DNA from 2 places in the Fuscovulum ytuae genome. Region 1 is predicted to be linked to the other one. Evidence: riboswitches for the same ligand, from Rfam matches in the RefSeq annotation. Region 1 holds a riboswitch; the other holds the start of a gene.
What was found. A riboswitch is a leader RNA that binds a small molecule or an ion and turns the genes downstream of it on or off. The one in region 1 is predicted to bind cobalamin.
Positions count from the first base shown of each region.

Region 1 (7,142 bases):
ATGATCCCCCCCGGCCTCCTCATCTCGGCCCCCGCCTCGGGCACCGGAAAGACAACCGTCGCGCTGGGGCTTATCTCGGCCTTCCGCGCGGCAGGCCTAACCGTGCAACCGTTCAAAAGCGGCCCGGATTACATCGACCCCGCCTTCCACAGCGCCGCCGCTAGGGGCCGCGCCTCGGCCAATCTCGACAGCTGGGCGATGACGCCCGCCCGCCTTGCCACACTCGCTGCCACAGCAACCGGGGCCGATATCACCATCGCCGAAGGCTCCATGGGCCTTTTCGACGGCACCGCCACGCCCGGTGAAACCGGCAACGGCGCCAGCGCCGATATCGCCGCCCGCATGGGCTGGCCCGTGCTCCTTGTCCTTGACGTGGGCGGTCAGGCACAGACCGCCGCCGCTGTCGCCGTGGGCCTTGCCCGCTTCGACCCCGCCGTCACCATGGCAGGCGTGATCCTGAACCGCGTCTCCTCGCCCCGGCATGAATCCCTCCTGCGCGCGGGCTTCGAACGCGCCGGCCTCCCCGTCCTCGGCGCGCTGCCGAAACGCAGCGACATCGCGCTGCCCGCCCGCCATCTCGGCCTCGTGCAGGCCGAAGAGCTGCCGGAACTGGCCGCCCAACTCGACGCGCTCGGCCAACTCGTCGCCACCCATTGCGACCTCGCCGCCATCCGCGCCGCAGCCCGACCCGCCCACGCCCCCGCCACGGCCGCAAAACCAATCCCCGCCCCCGGCGAACGTATCGCGCTGGCCCGCGACGCGGCCTTCTCTTTCGTCTATCCCCACCTCATCGCCGATTGGCGCGCGCAAGGCGCGACCATCCTGCCCTTCTCCCCCCTCGCCGATCAGGCCCCCGACCCTTCTGCCACCGTCGCATGGCTGCCGGGGGGGTACCCCGAACTCCATGCCCCCCGCCTTGCGGCCTGCGACACCTTCCGCGACGGGCTGACCGCCTTCGCCCAAACCCGCCCCGTCCATGGCGAATGCGGGGGCTATATGGCCCTTGGCGCGGGTCTCGTCGCCGCCGATGGCACGCGCCACCGTATGGCGGGCCTTCTGGGCCTAGAGACCAGCTTCGAAAAACGCCGCATGCACCTTGGCTACCGCCTTGCCCGCCCGCATCTCGGCCTGCCGGGGCTGGCCGATGCCCCCGCGCTCCGCGGCCACGAATTCCACTACGCCACGATCCTGTCGCAGCCCGATGCCCCCCTTGCCCATGTCACCGACGCAAACGGGGTTGCAGTCGCGGAAACCGGCTCCTACCAACGCCACGCGCAGGGCGGTATCACCAGCGGCACCTTCTTCCACCTCATCGCCCCTGCCGAGGCAGCACAATGACCCCCGGTTTCGTCTCCTTCGTCTCTTCCGGCCCCGGCGACCCGGAACTCCTTACCCTCAAGGCCGCCCGCCGTCTGGCCGAGGCCGATGTCATCCTCTTCGACGACCTCGCCTCCGGCCCCCTCCTCACCCATGCCGCGCCCTCGGCGGAATTGGTGGCGGTGGGCAAGCGCGCAGGCCGCCCCTCCCCCCGGCAGGACCATGTCAGCCGCCTTCTTGTGGATCACGCCGCCACGGGCGCGCGGGTGGTGCGGCTCAAATCCGGCGATGGCGGCCTTTTCGGGCGGCTGGAGGAAGAGCTTGTCGCCCTCCGCGCCGCAGGGATCGCTTATGAAATCATCCCCGGCGTCCCCTCCGCCTGTGCCGCCGCCGCCGCCGCTGGCATCCCCCTCACCCGCCGCCTGACCGCACGCCGCGTGCAATTCATCACCGGTGCCGATGTGACGGGTGGCCTGCCCGAAGGCCTTAACTGGCCCGCCTTGGCCGACCCCGAGGCGACGACCGTCGTCTTCATGGGCAAGCGCACCTTCCCAACGCTCGCGGCCCAACTCATCGCCCACGGGCTGCCCCCCGACACCCCCGCCCTGCTGGCCGAGGCGGTCACCCATCCCGAACAGACCCTCACCCGTCTGACCGTCGTCACCCTTGCCGCCCAACTGGCGGAAACACGCGGCGACCAGCCCGCGCTCATCCTCTACGGCCCCCTCGCCGATCCCTGATCGGGACGACGCATTCACCTATGCCGATGTCGCCTTCGTGCTTGACCGCCGCATGGCGCAGGCGCAGAACGGCAGGGCAAGGTGCCCCACGCGTCACAGCAACGGGCTCAAACGGGAATGGGGAAGGGCGGACCAAATCGCGGCGCCCCCACCCCAGCCGCCCCCGCGACTGTCAGCGGCGAGCGGCCATCCTTCATGCCACTGGCCCCTCTGGGGCCGGGAAGGCGGATGGCCGCACCGACCCGCCAGCCAGGAGACCGGCCTCGCATCAAAGAAACCATCCGCCGTCGGGTGTGACGGCAAGGAGAAAGACATGCATATCGAACCCGGCCTCGTCGATGGGGCCAAACTGATGCTCGGCTACGCCACGGCTTCCGCCGCTGCCGCCACCGGGGCCATGATCCTCGCCCGCGACCTGCGCGCGCAAGGCCCGGCCGCCATCGCGATCCGCAGCGCCATTGCTACCGTGGCGACCTTCGCCTTCTTCGAACTGGCCCCCCACACCGCCGTTGGCGTAAGCGAGGTGCATCTCATCCTCGGCTCCAGCCTCTTCCTGATCCTCGGCGCCGGCCCCGCCGCGCTGGGCCTTGCGCTGGGCCTACTTATTCAGGGCCTCTTCTTCGCCCCCATCGACCTGCCGCAATACGGTATGAACGTCACCACGCTGCTTGTCCCGCTCTTTGCGATTTCCATGATCGCGCGGCGCATCATCCCGGCGGGCACAGCCTATGTCGATCTGCGCTACACGGATGTGGTGAAACTCTCGGCCACCTATCAGGGTGGCGTCGTCGCCTGGGTGGCCTTTTGGGTCTTCTGGGGTCAGGGCGCATCCGCCATGTCCGACGTGGCCCTCTTCGGCGCGGCCTATATGACGGTTGTGCTGATCGAACCGCTGGTCGATCTGGCCCTCCTTGCCACCGCCCGCCGCTTCAAGGGGCGCACCCCCGGCGCGCTGGTCACACCGCGTCTCTTCGCCTGATCCCCCAAAGGCGCGGGGCCGATACCGGCCCCGCCGCCCCAAAAGCACAGCATGATCCACCTCACTCTCATCGGCATCGGCACCGGCAACCCCAATCACGTCACGGGACAGGCGATCCGCGCCATGAACGCGGCCGACCTGATCCTTCTGCCGCTCAAGGGTGACGACAAGGCCGATCTCGCCGGCCTGCGCATGGCGATCTGCCGCGCCAACCTGACAAACCCCAGCACCCGTATCGCGCCCTTTGACCTGCCCACGCGCGACCCCGCAACACCCGATTACCTGACCCGCGTCAACGACTGGCACGACACCATCGCCGCGCTCTGGCGGGCCGAGATCGAGAAACACCTTGCCCAAGGCGGCGGCCCGAATGTGGCGCTGCTGGTCTGGGGCGACCCCTCGCTTTACGACAGCACGCTGCGCATCGCCGACCGTGTCGCAGGCCACTTGCCGCTGACACTCAGTGTGATCCCCGGCATCACTGCCATTCAGGCGCTCTGCGCCGCCCATGCCATCCCGCTCAATGACCTTGCGAAACCCGTGGTCATCACCACAGGCCGCCAACTGCGCAGTTCAGGCTGGCCGCAGGATGCCGATACGGTGGTCATCATGCTTGACAGCGGTGCCGCCTTCGACGCGCTGCCCCCCGAGGGCATCCATATCTGGTGGGGCGCCTATGTCGGGATGGAAGAACAGATCCTGATCCAAGGCCCGCTTGCGCAGGTCGCCGAAACCATCCGCACCACCCGCGCCAAGGCGCGCGCCGATCACGGCTGGATCATGGACATCTACCTGATGCGCCGCACCGCTCAGCCCAGCGCGTAACCCGATCCCCGTACCGTGCGGATCGGATCTTCATCGCCATGCACGCACAGCGCCTTGCGCAGACGGCCCACATGCACATCCACGGTCCGGGTATCGACATAGATATCCCGCCCCCAGACCCGATCCAAAAGCTGTTCGCGCGACCACACGCGCCCCGGCTTTTCCATGAAAGCCGTCAGCAGCCGAAACTCCGTCGGACCCAGCTTCAGCACCTTTTCGCCCCTGAACACCCGATGCGTTTCCGTATCCAGCCGGATGCCGTCAAATTCCAGCACCACGCCCAAGGTGGATGGCCGCACGCGGCGGATCTGGGCCCGCGCCCGCGCCATCAACTCCACCATCGAATAGGGCTTGATGACATAGTCATCCGCGCCGGTTTCCAGCCCCCGCACGCGGTCCACCTCATCCGCCCGCGCCGACAGCATGATAACCGGGATCGCCCGCGTCTCGGGCCGCATCTTCAAGCGACGGCAAACCTCGATCCCCGAAACCTTGGGCATCATCCAGTCAAGGATGATCATGTCGGGATGATCCTCATCCACCAGCAAAAGCGCATCCTCGCCATTATCGGCCTGAATGACGTCAAACCCCTCGGCCTCAAGATTATAGGCCAGCACCTCGCGCTGCGCGAATTCGTCCTCTACAAGCAGAACCTTCGGCTGCTGAACCATGACGCGCTCCATCTTCATCCCTCAAGGGTCGAAACACCCGGCACCAGATCGGCCTTTGGCCGCTCATCCCCCGGCACTTCGCCGGTCGCCAGATAGATCACTTGTTCGGCAATCGCCGTCGCATGGTCGCCCACGCGTTCAATGTTCTTCGCAATGAAATGTAGATGCATCGCCGCGCTGATGTTGCGCGGGTCTTCCATCATATGCGTCAGCAACTCGCGGAACAGCGAGTTGTACATCTGGTCCACCTCGCGGTCGCGGGCGCGGATATCCTGCGCCACCGCCACATCCTGCGCGATATAGGCATCCAGCGCCTCTTTCAGGCGCAGAACCACCGTCCGCGCCATCCGCTGGATCGACGCCGAGGTGCCCTCCAAAGGTGCCATGTTCGACAGAACCAGCGCCCGCTTGGCAAGGTTCTTGGCATAATCCCCCGCGCGTTCCAGCGCGGCGGCAATCCGCATCACCGACAGCACGACCCGCAGATCACCCGCCGTCGGCGCCCGCAGCGCCAGAAGGCGCGCGCATTCGCTCTGGATCTGCTGTTCCAGAGCATCGATGGCCTCATCGCCCGCCCGCACCTTCTGGGCCAGCCCCTCATCGCGCTTTTCCAAGGCCTCGGCGGCATCCAGCAGCGCCTGCTCCACCAGCCCCCCCATCCGCAGCACATGCGCCTGCACGGCTTCAAGGTCGCGGTCAAAGGCCGAAAGGATATGCGGGTCTTTCATCTTGCGCGCTCCCTCAGCCGATCCGGCCGGTGATATAGGCCTCGGTCCTTGGGTCCTGCGGGGTGGTGAAAATCTGCCCCGTCTCGCCATATTCAACCAGACTGCCAAGGTGGAAGAAGGCCGTCTTCTGGCTGACACGCGCCGCCTGCTGCATGGAATGGGTAACGATCACGACCGAAAAATGGGTCCGCAACTCGTCGATCAATTCCTCCACCTGCGCCGTGGCGATGGGGTCCAGCGCCGAACAGGGTTCATCCATCAACAGAACCTCGGGCGCCGTGGCCACCGCCCGCGCGATGCACAGACGCTGCTGCTGCCCGCCCGAAAGGCCGGTGCCGGGGGCCGCAAGGCGATCCTTCACCTCATTCCACAGCGCAGCCTTCTTCAGCGATGTCTCGACAATCTCATCCAGTTCCGCCTTGGTCCGCGCCAGACCGTGGATTTTCGGCCCATAGGCCACATTGTCATAGATCGACTTGGGAAACGGGTTCGGCTTCTGGAACACCATCCCCACCTTGGCGCGCAACTGCACCGGATCGATGCGCGGATCGTAAATATCCTGCCCGTCCAGCGTGATATTCCCTTCGACCCGCGCCGTTGCCACCGTGTCGTTCATCCGGTTCAGACAACGCAGGAAGGTCGACTTGCCGCAGCCCGACGGCCCGATGAACGCCGTCACCGTCCGGTCAAGGATCGTCACATCGACATCCTTCAGCGCGTGCTTTTCGCCGTAATGCACCTGCACCCCGCGCGCCTCGATCTTGGCTTGCCTGTTGCTCACGTCCCGCTCCACCAACCGCATGTCGTTCATTGCAACCGCCCCCTCACCACCGCCGCTCGAACCGCCGCCGCAGCAGGATCGCCGCCACGTTCATGATCACGAGAAAGACCAAGAGCACGATGATCGCCCCCGAAGACCGCTCGATAAAGGCTGGGTCCGACCGCGACGCCCAGGAATAGACCTGCACGGGCAGCGCGGTCGCCGGGTCCATGATCCCGCCTTCCAAAGGCCCCGCAGGATAGTTCGTGACAAAAGCCACCATCCCGATCAGCAAAAGGGGCGCTGTCTCGCCAAGGGCCGAGGCCAGACCAAGGATCGTCCCCGTCATGATGCCCGGCATGGCCAAGGGCAGCACATGGTGGAAGACAAGCTGCATCTTCGACGCCCCAATCCCCAGCGCCGCCTCACGGATCGACGGCGGCACCGCCCGGATCGCCGACCGCGTGGCAATGATGATCGTGGGCAGCGTCATCAGCGAGATGACCAAGGCCCCCACAAGGCTCGATGATTGCGGCAGCCCCATGAAGTTGATGAAAATCGCCAGACCAAGGATGCCAAAGACAATCGACGGCACCGCCGCAAGGTTCGAGATATTCACCTCGATCAGGTCCGTGAATCGGTTCTTCGGCGCGAATTCCTCAAGATAGATCGACGCCGCCACGCCCACGGGCACGGTCATCAGCGCCACCAGCACCATCATATACAGCGACCCGATGATCGCCACGCCCAGACCCGATGCCTCGGGCCGCAGGTCCGATGCATCCGGCCCCGTCAGGAACCCCCAATTGAATGGCAGGCTCAGCATCCCCGCCGCCACCAGCCGATCCGTCAGATCAAGCTGCGCAGGCGTGACATTGGTATCCCGCTCTGCCGTCTCGCGCGTGACGCGGCCCTTAAGATAGCCGTCGATCCGCCCCGTGGCATAGACCGATACCTCGACCACCTGCCCCACCAGCGACGGATCGGCCAGCACCCTATCGCGCAGCCGCGCCGGACCGTCATCCGATAGCATCGCCGCAAGATCCTTCTCCGGCATCCCCGCCGTATCGATCCCCTCCGCCGCCAGATGCGCGACAAAGGCCTGCGACAAAAGCCGCTTAT
Region 1 covers NZ_CP124535.1:2,095,083-2,102,224, forward strand. Annotated here, with positions in the region: gene QF092_RS10145 (cobyrinic acid a,c-diamide synthase CobB) at 1-1,338, shown strand; gene cobM (precorrin-4 C(11)-methyltransferase) at 1-4, shown strand, start outside; gene cobA (uroporphyrinogen-III C-methyltransferase) at 1,335-2,057, shown strand; cobalamin riboswitch at 2,120-2,337, shown strand; gene QF092_RS10155 (energy-coupling factor ABC transporter permease) at 2,371-3,036, shown strand; gene cobF (precorrin-6A synthase (deacetylating)) at 3,088-3,861, shown strand; gene phoB (phosphate regulon transcriptional regulator PhoB) at 3,846-4,532, opposite strand; gene phoU (phosphate signaling complex protein PhoU) at 4,547-5,260, opposite strand; gene pstB (phosphate ABC transporter ATP-binding protein PstB) at 5,274-6,071, opposite strand; gene pstA (phosphate ABC transporter permease PstA) at 6,085-7,142, opposite strand, start outside.

Region 2 (7,142 bases), on a different replicon from region 1:
TCTCCGCAAGGCCGAAATCGTGGCAACGATCCTAGCCTTGGCCGACCAGATCGGCCCGGACCGGGTGACGACAGGCGCCGTCGCCAACGAAGTCGGCGTGACGCAGGCTGCCCTGTTCAGGCATTTTCCAACAAAGGCTGCAATGTGGAGTGCCGTGGCCGACCAGGTGGCCGAAACGCTGACCCATGCCTGGAATGCGGCTGTGGCACTGAGTGAGCTGCCGGTTGACAGGATCAGGGCCCTGATCCGGGCGCAACTGGACCAGATCGCAGCAACACCCGCGATGCCCATGCTGCTGTTTTCCCGCGAACTGAATGTCGAGAACGCGGCCCTGCGCACGGCATTCCACGGGCGGCTGACCGCTTTCCATGGCCATCTTATGCGCGAAGTCGAGCTGGGCCAGCAGTCCCATACCCTGCGCGATGACGTTGCAGCGGCGGATGTGGCGGTCTTGCTGACTTCCCTGGTGCAGGGGGTGGCGATCCGCTGGTCACTGGGCGCGCGCGACTTTGGCCTGCAGGCCGAAGGGCTGCGCCTTCTGGATGTCCAGCTGCACCTGCTTGGGGTGGAAGGAGGCTGACCGATGCGGACCATCTGGATCATCGCGGTGGTGGCGACCCTGAGCATCGGTGCAGGAGCGATGTACCTGACCGAGCGTCCGTTGACGGTGGCGGTCGTGCAGCCCGAAACCGATGTGGCCCTTCGCATCTACGGGCTCGGAACCGTCGAGGCGAGGGTACTGGCGCGCGTAGGATTTGAGTCCAGCGGAACACTGATGTCGCTTACGGTCGATGCAGGTGACCGCGTGGCACAGGGGCAAGCGCTGGCCGCGCTGAATCAGGATGAGCAGGAGGCGCGGCTCGCGCGTGCCCAGGCCGCCGTGGCGGCGAACGCTGCCAATCAGGCCAAGGCCGAAGCGGCTGTCCTCCGCGCCACGGCAATCCTGGCGCAGCGCGAGGCGGCCAACCGCCGGCAGGCCGAGTTGACCCGACAGGAAGCCGCATCCATCCAGCGCGCGGAGGAGGCGCAGCGAGATGAAGACGTCGCTCGTGCTGACGTGAAAGTTGCCGAAGCGGAACTCGCCGTCATTCGCGCTCAAGGGCAGGATGCAGTCGCTGCCCTGCAACTTGAACAGACGCTGCTGGACCGTCACCGCTTGACCGCACCCTTTGATGCGCTGGTTGTGACACGCCTGGCCGAAACCGGGGCCGTGGTTCGGTCAGGCGATCCGATCTTTACCCTGATCGACCCCGATACGATTTGGATTCAGGCCTACATTGACGAAGAACGCGCTGGTCAGCTGGCCCTTGGCCAGCCCGGCACCATCCGTCTGCGGTCTCAGCCTGCCAGCGAATTCACAGGCACGATCACCCGCATCGGAGTGGAAAGCGACCGGGTGAATGAGGAACGCCGCGTCTGGCTGACCTGCTCGGATTGCCCGCAGCAAATGTTTCTGGGCGAACAAGCCGAGGTGCGCATCCTGACTGCCACACGCGCCACGGCCCTGATGGTGCCTGAAGTGGCGATTATCGGCTTCGACGGGTATCGCGGCACGGTCTGGATCGTCCAGGACAGTAGGCTTTCGCGCGCCGACCTGACATTCGGCGCGCGTGACGACCGGGGCCGGGTGGAAGTGACGGGCGGGTTGCCCGATGCTGCGCAGGTCGTGGCCGTCCCGCTGCAAGGCGTGGATGAAGGTCGGCCTGCCCGCATCGGAGCCGCGCCATGAACCTTGCCATCAAGGATATCCGCCACGGTCTCTTCCGCTTTGTCCTGACCTGTTTGGGACTTGGGCTTCTGATGACGGTCGTGCTGGCGATGATCGGCATCTACAACGGCCTTGTCGCCGATGCCCTGGCCGTCGTGAAGGCCCCTGCCGCTGATGTCTGGGTGGTCGAGGCTGGCACACAAGGCCCCTTTGCCGAAGCGTCAAGCATCCCGGCCACGACCCGGGACGCCGTGGCCCGCATGCCCGGAGTGGCCGAGGCCGGGGCCATCACTTACCAAACGATCGAGGCCAGCCATGCCGGCGGGACCTTGCGGCTCTATGTCATCGGCTTTGAACCCGGTCGTCCCGGCGGACCGCAGCGCATTACCGAAGGGCGGGGGCTGGGCAGAAGCCACTTTGAACTGCTGGCAGACCGCAAGACCGGTCTGGTGCCCGGAGAGACCATCCGGCTGGGACGCGACCGCTTTACCGTCGTGGGATTGGTCGAGGATGCGATGAACTCAGGCGGCGATCCGGCGGTCTATGTGACTTTGGCTGATGCACTGACGTTGCAGACGGCGATGGACCCGGCCGCTGCCCGGGTGCAGGCGGCCCGGGGCGATGGCGGCCTGCGCCCACCGACGGTGGCCGCCGTTGTTGCCCGGCTGCAGCCCGGTGCAGATGTGGCGCTTCTGACCGCGACAGTTCGGCAATGGAAACACCTCTCCGCCCTCAGCCAAGGTGAACAGGAGCAGCTTCTGCTTGCCTCGGTGGTGGACCGGGCGCGGCGCCAGATCGGTCTGTTCCTGGGGATCCTGCTGTCTGTCAGCGCCGTGGTGATTGCGCTCATCATCTACACAATGACCATGGAGAAGCTGAAGCAGATCGCTACCCTGAAGCTGATCGGCGCCCCGGATCGAACCATCGTGGGCCTGATCGTGCAACAGGCGCTGATCCTTGGCATCTCTGGCCTCGGGATCGGGCTGGCCCTGATCCTTCTGGTCAAGGACAGCTTTCCCCGCCGCGTTGTGCTTGAGCCGTTCAATGCGCTGGTGCTGACAGGCATCATCCTGATGGTCTGCCTTGTCGCCTCGGGTCTTGGCGTCCGCGCGGCGCTGAAGGTTGACCCTGCCACAGCGCTCGGGGGCTGACCCATGGCGCCGGGCGACATTCTGGTCGATGTGCGGGGCGTCGCCAAGCATTATGGCGAAGGCGAAACCCGTGTCGATGCCTTGCGGTCCGTGGATCTGCGGGTGCATGTCGGCGAAGTCATCGCGCTGCTGGGCCCGTCCGGTTCGGGCAAGACGACGCTGCTGAACGTGATCGGCTGCATTCTTGCCCCGACCGCGGGCCGGGTCGAACTGGATGGCGATGCGGTGTTCGACGGCAAATGGCTCCGCAGCGATCTGCGACGGCTGCGCCTGGACAAGATCGGCTTTATCTTTCAGGCGCACAACCTGTTGCCCTTCCTGACCGCCGAAGAGAACGTCTCGGTCGTGCTGGACCTTGCGGGCTGGACTGCCGAAAGAGGCCGAGCACGGGCACGCGAACTGCTTGATTACCTTGAAGTCGGGCATCGGGCCAAGGTGAAGCCGGCCCTGCTTTCCGGGGGCGAAGCGCAACGCGTCGCCATTGCCCGCGCGCTGGCGAACCGCCCCCGGATCATCCTGGCCGATGAACCCACGGCTGCGTTGGACAGTGGTCGGGCGCAACTTGTGATGGACCTTCTGCGAAAGCTCGCCAGCGACCAGAAGGCCTGCATCATCGCCGTGACGCATGATGAAAAGATCTTCGACCGTTTCGACCGCCTGATCCACCTGCGCGATGGTCGTCTCGTGGACAGCTGAACCAAGGAGAAGGCCATGCCCGCCCGCAGAAAGCCCCTGACGGCCGTCGCCGTTGTCGCAATCGTCTTCGGTCTCCTGACCATCGTTTCTGGAAGCCGCGCCCTTTTTGGTGGCGCCGACATGGGGGCCGTCGTCCCGTTCGTTCTATGGTTCAACTTCCTAGCAGGGTTTGCCTACATCATCGCGGGTCTGGGGCTTTGGTATAGGACTGGCTGGGCACCCGGCCTTGCCATCGCCATCACCCTTGCGACCGGAGCGATCTTTGCGATGTTTCTTTTGGAGGTCTGGCGCGGGACTGCATACGAGGCGCGGACGATGGGTGCGATGGCGCTGCGCCTTGCGATCTGGGTGGTGATCAGCGTCGTGGCGGCAAGAGAAAAGTCCAGTCGCGCATGACGGAAGGCAATCCTTTCACAGGGCACCATGCGGCCTGCCGCGATACTAGCAAGCAGGCGGCGTCACGTCTGACGGGACATCCCGTGCCCCCTCGCACTGACCCCAAGCGTCGCAATAGATCAACTGCTCCAGCGGCAGGCGGCTTGCCCAACCCTTAGCCGCCAATTCGGGCTGGTCGTAAAGCTCCTCGACGTAGCCGAGGCAAAGCCAGGCCACGGGAACAACGCTTTCGGGCAGGCCAAGGATCTCGCTTAACGCGCCCGACCGAAAGATGCTGACCCAACCCACACCAATCCCTTCCGACCGAGCCGCCAGCCAGAGGTTCTGAACAGCACAGACGGTCGAATAAAGGTCCATCTCGGGCGCGTGGGTGCGACCAAGCACAAAAGGGCCGCCACGCGCGCGATCGCAAGTGACACAGATGCTGACCGGCGCTTGCAGGATGCCTTCAAGCTTCAGGCTGGAATAGAGCGGACGGCGGTCAGGTCCGAACATCGCTTCGGCTTCAGCGTTTGCATCGGCAAAGGCGGCCTGAACCCGACCTTTCACACCGGCATCCCGGACAATGATGAAGTTCCACGGCTGCATGAACCCAACCGAAGGCGCATGATGGGCAGCCGTCAAAATGCGCATCAGAACATCTTTGTCCACGGGTGTGTCCGTAAACTGCGAGCGCACGTCGCGGCGCGAGAAGATAGCGCGATAGACGGCAGCGCGCTCGCTTTCGCTGAAGGCTCCGGCCGCGACCGGAGAGGCAGAAACGGACATGACGGTCCCCCTTCGTCGAAACGGGCGCGCCGCCGGCCTTCGGCGCGTCCTGTTTCGTCTGGCCGGTCTTCTGACTTGGCTTCGCGCGGGTGCTGCGCCTTCCCGGTCATTCGACCAGTGGCAAATGCAGCCCCATCTACCTTACAGCGTTGGGCACGTCGCAGGATTTCACTGCGTTCCCGATTATCCCGCCACGAAAAGCGGCGGGCACCAGACGCCGCCACTGTAGGCGTAAGTTCGATCTGGCGCAATCAGCGCGGCACTCCCGACGAAGACAGACGTAAAATCATTCTGCGGGATCCTTCAGCCCGGAATTTGGATCGAGGGCGTAGCCGCTCGCTGGTCCACGAAGGGGTTGAGCCAGCATCTGGTCGAGCCACAAATCACGCTGTGTACGAAACTGTTCGATACCGATTTCCATCCCTTCGTGCCCCTTGGCGGGCTGAGCGATGTAGGTCCCGAGCAGCCGGTCCCACCACGGCAAGTTGAAGCCGTAGTTCGAGTTGGTCTCGCGCGGGTCTTTGGAATGGTGGACGCGGTGCATGTCCGGCGTCACGACGAACAGGCGCAGCACGCGGTCCACCGGGCGTGGCAGGTCGATATTGGCGTGGTTGAACAGCGCGGTGGCGTTCAGGACCACCTCGAAGAGCAGCACCGCGACGGCGGGCGGGCCGAGCGCCGCGACCACTGCCAGCTTGATCCCCATTGAAATGAGGATTTCCACGGGATGGAAACGCAGTCCCGTGGTTGCGTCGAAATCGAGATCGGCGTGGTGCATCCGGTGCAGCCGCCAGAGCCCGGGCACGGCGTGGAACATCACGTGCTGAAGGTAGATCGCCAGATCGAGCAGCAGCATCGAGACGATGATTGCGACCCAGACTGGCACATCGATGTTGTTGAGCAGGCCCCAGCCACGATCCTCGGCCATGACGGCCAGACCGACCGCGAGGATCGGAAAACTCAGCCGCAGGATGACCGTATCCACCACCACCAGAGCAAGGTTGTTCGTCCAGCGGATCACACGCGGGATCTCCCGTCTGCGCCGGGGGGCTGCCACTTCCCAAAGCGCCATCGCCGCCAGAACACCCAGAAAGATGGCAAGCCGGATGGTCGCCTCGGTGGCAAGGATGGTCTCGGACATGGATCGCTGGCCTTGGGGCTTGTGGGGCGCGCTGGAATCGCTATTATTCAAGTTATCGCTTGAATGATGTAGCGTCAGGAGACAGTCCTTGTCAATCAGCCCGAAGCTGGCCCTGTTGGAGGAATACGCCCTCGTCGCGCGCGCCCTGTCGGCACCGGCGCGTCTGATGCTGCTGGAACAACTGGCGCAAGGCGAGCGCGGGGTGGAGGCACTGGCCGACAAGACCGGCCTGACCATCGCCAACTGCTCGCAGCACCTGCAACAGTTGCGACGGGCCGCTCTCGTCACCAGCCGCCGTGACGGCAAAGCAGTGATCTACCGGCTGACCGACGCGAAGACGCTCGCGCTCATGGACCTTTTGCGCATCGTGGCCGAACGTAACCTGGCACAAGTCGAGCGCATCCTGCGGGGCCTCTCGGGCGGCTATGACGCGCCCGAACCGGTCAGTCGCGCGGTCCTCGCCGCACGGCTCGCGGAAGGCTCTGTCACTGTTCTCGATGTCCGGCCCTCCGACGAATACGCTGCGGGCCACATCCCCGGTGCGCGGAACGCCACCCTGGCGCAGTTGGAGCAAATCCTCCCAACACTTGCGCATGACGCCGAGATTGTCGCCTATTGCCGCGGCCCATACTGCGTCTATGCCCATCAGGCCGTCGCCACTTTGCGCCGCCACGGTCTAAACGCGCGGCGGCTGGAAGGTGGTTTGCCTGAATGGCGTGAGGATGGAAGACCAGTGCTCATCGACGTGGGCTGAGCGTTGTTGGGCTCAATAGGACGGCGCCCGGTTTCGAAAGGACAGGACTTCGCTCATCGCGCTCCATCTTCGTTGACGATGCAATCATATTGCCCGATGGCTGACACCTGATACGGCGACCCTAGTTCGTCGCGCGCCACATCCGGTATCGCCCCTGGCCTGTCATCTCGCGGATCAGACCCCGCGCTTCCATCCAGGCAAGGTTGCGCTGCACGGCCGCTCGACTGGCGCCGGTCATGGTCTCGGCCATGGGGGCCGAGACGAGGGGCCATTCGGTCAGTACGGCGCGCAGCGCCCGCGGTGTCTTTCCCGAGAGCGGTGACATCTCGATTTCTGCCCGCGCTGACCATGCTTCGATATCGTCGAGGTGCCGCATCGCGGTCAGGCTTGCTGTTTCCATCCCGTCGAGCCAGCGCGCCAGACGGACAGTCTGTGAGCCACCTGCGCGCAGGCCCCCTGCCCCGCCCATCGCCAGCGGCGTAAAGACTGCGCCCCTCCCTTCGCTGGCCGAGATGCGTGCGGCGGTCA
Region 2 covers NZ_CP124536.1:110,355-117,496, forward strand. Annotated here, with positions in the region: gene QF092_RS19190 (TetR/AcrR family transcriptional regulator) at 1-580, shown strand, start outside; gene QF092_RS19195 (efflux RND transporter periplasmic adaptor subunit) at 584-1,729, shown strand; gene QF092_RS19200 (ABC transporter permease) at 1,726-2,859, shown strand; gene QF092_RS19205 (ABC transporter ATP-binding protein) at 2,863-3,555, shown strand; gene QF092_RS19210 (hypothetical protein) at 3,571-3,951, shown strand; gene bluB (5,6-dimethylbenzimidazole synthase) at 3,997-4,719, opposite strand; cobalamin riboswitch at 4,763-4,949, opposite strand; gene QF092_RS19220 (sterol desaturase family protein) at 5,006-5,860, opposite strand; gene QF092_RS19225 (ArsR/SmtB family transcription factor) at 5,949-6,614, shown strand; gene QF092_RS19230 (hypothetical protein) at 6,736-7,142, opposite strand, start outside.
Region 2: another riboswitch for cobalamin. It lies ahead of bluB (5,6-dimethylbenzimidazole synthase); the one in region 1 lies ahead of QF092_RS10155 (energy-coupling factor ABC transporter permease).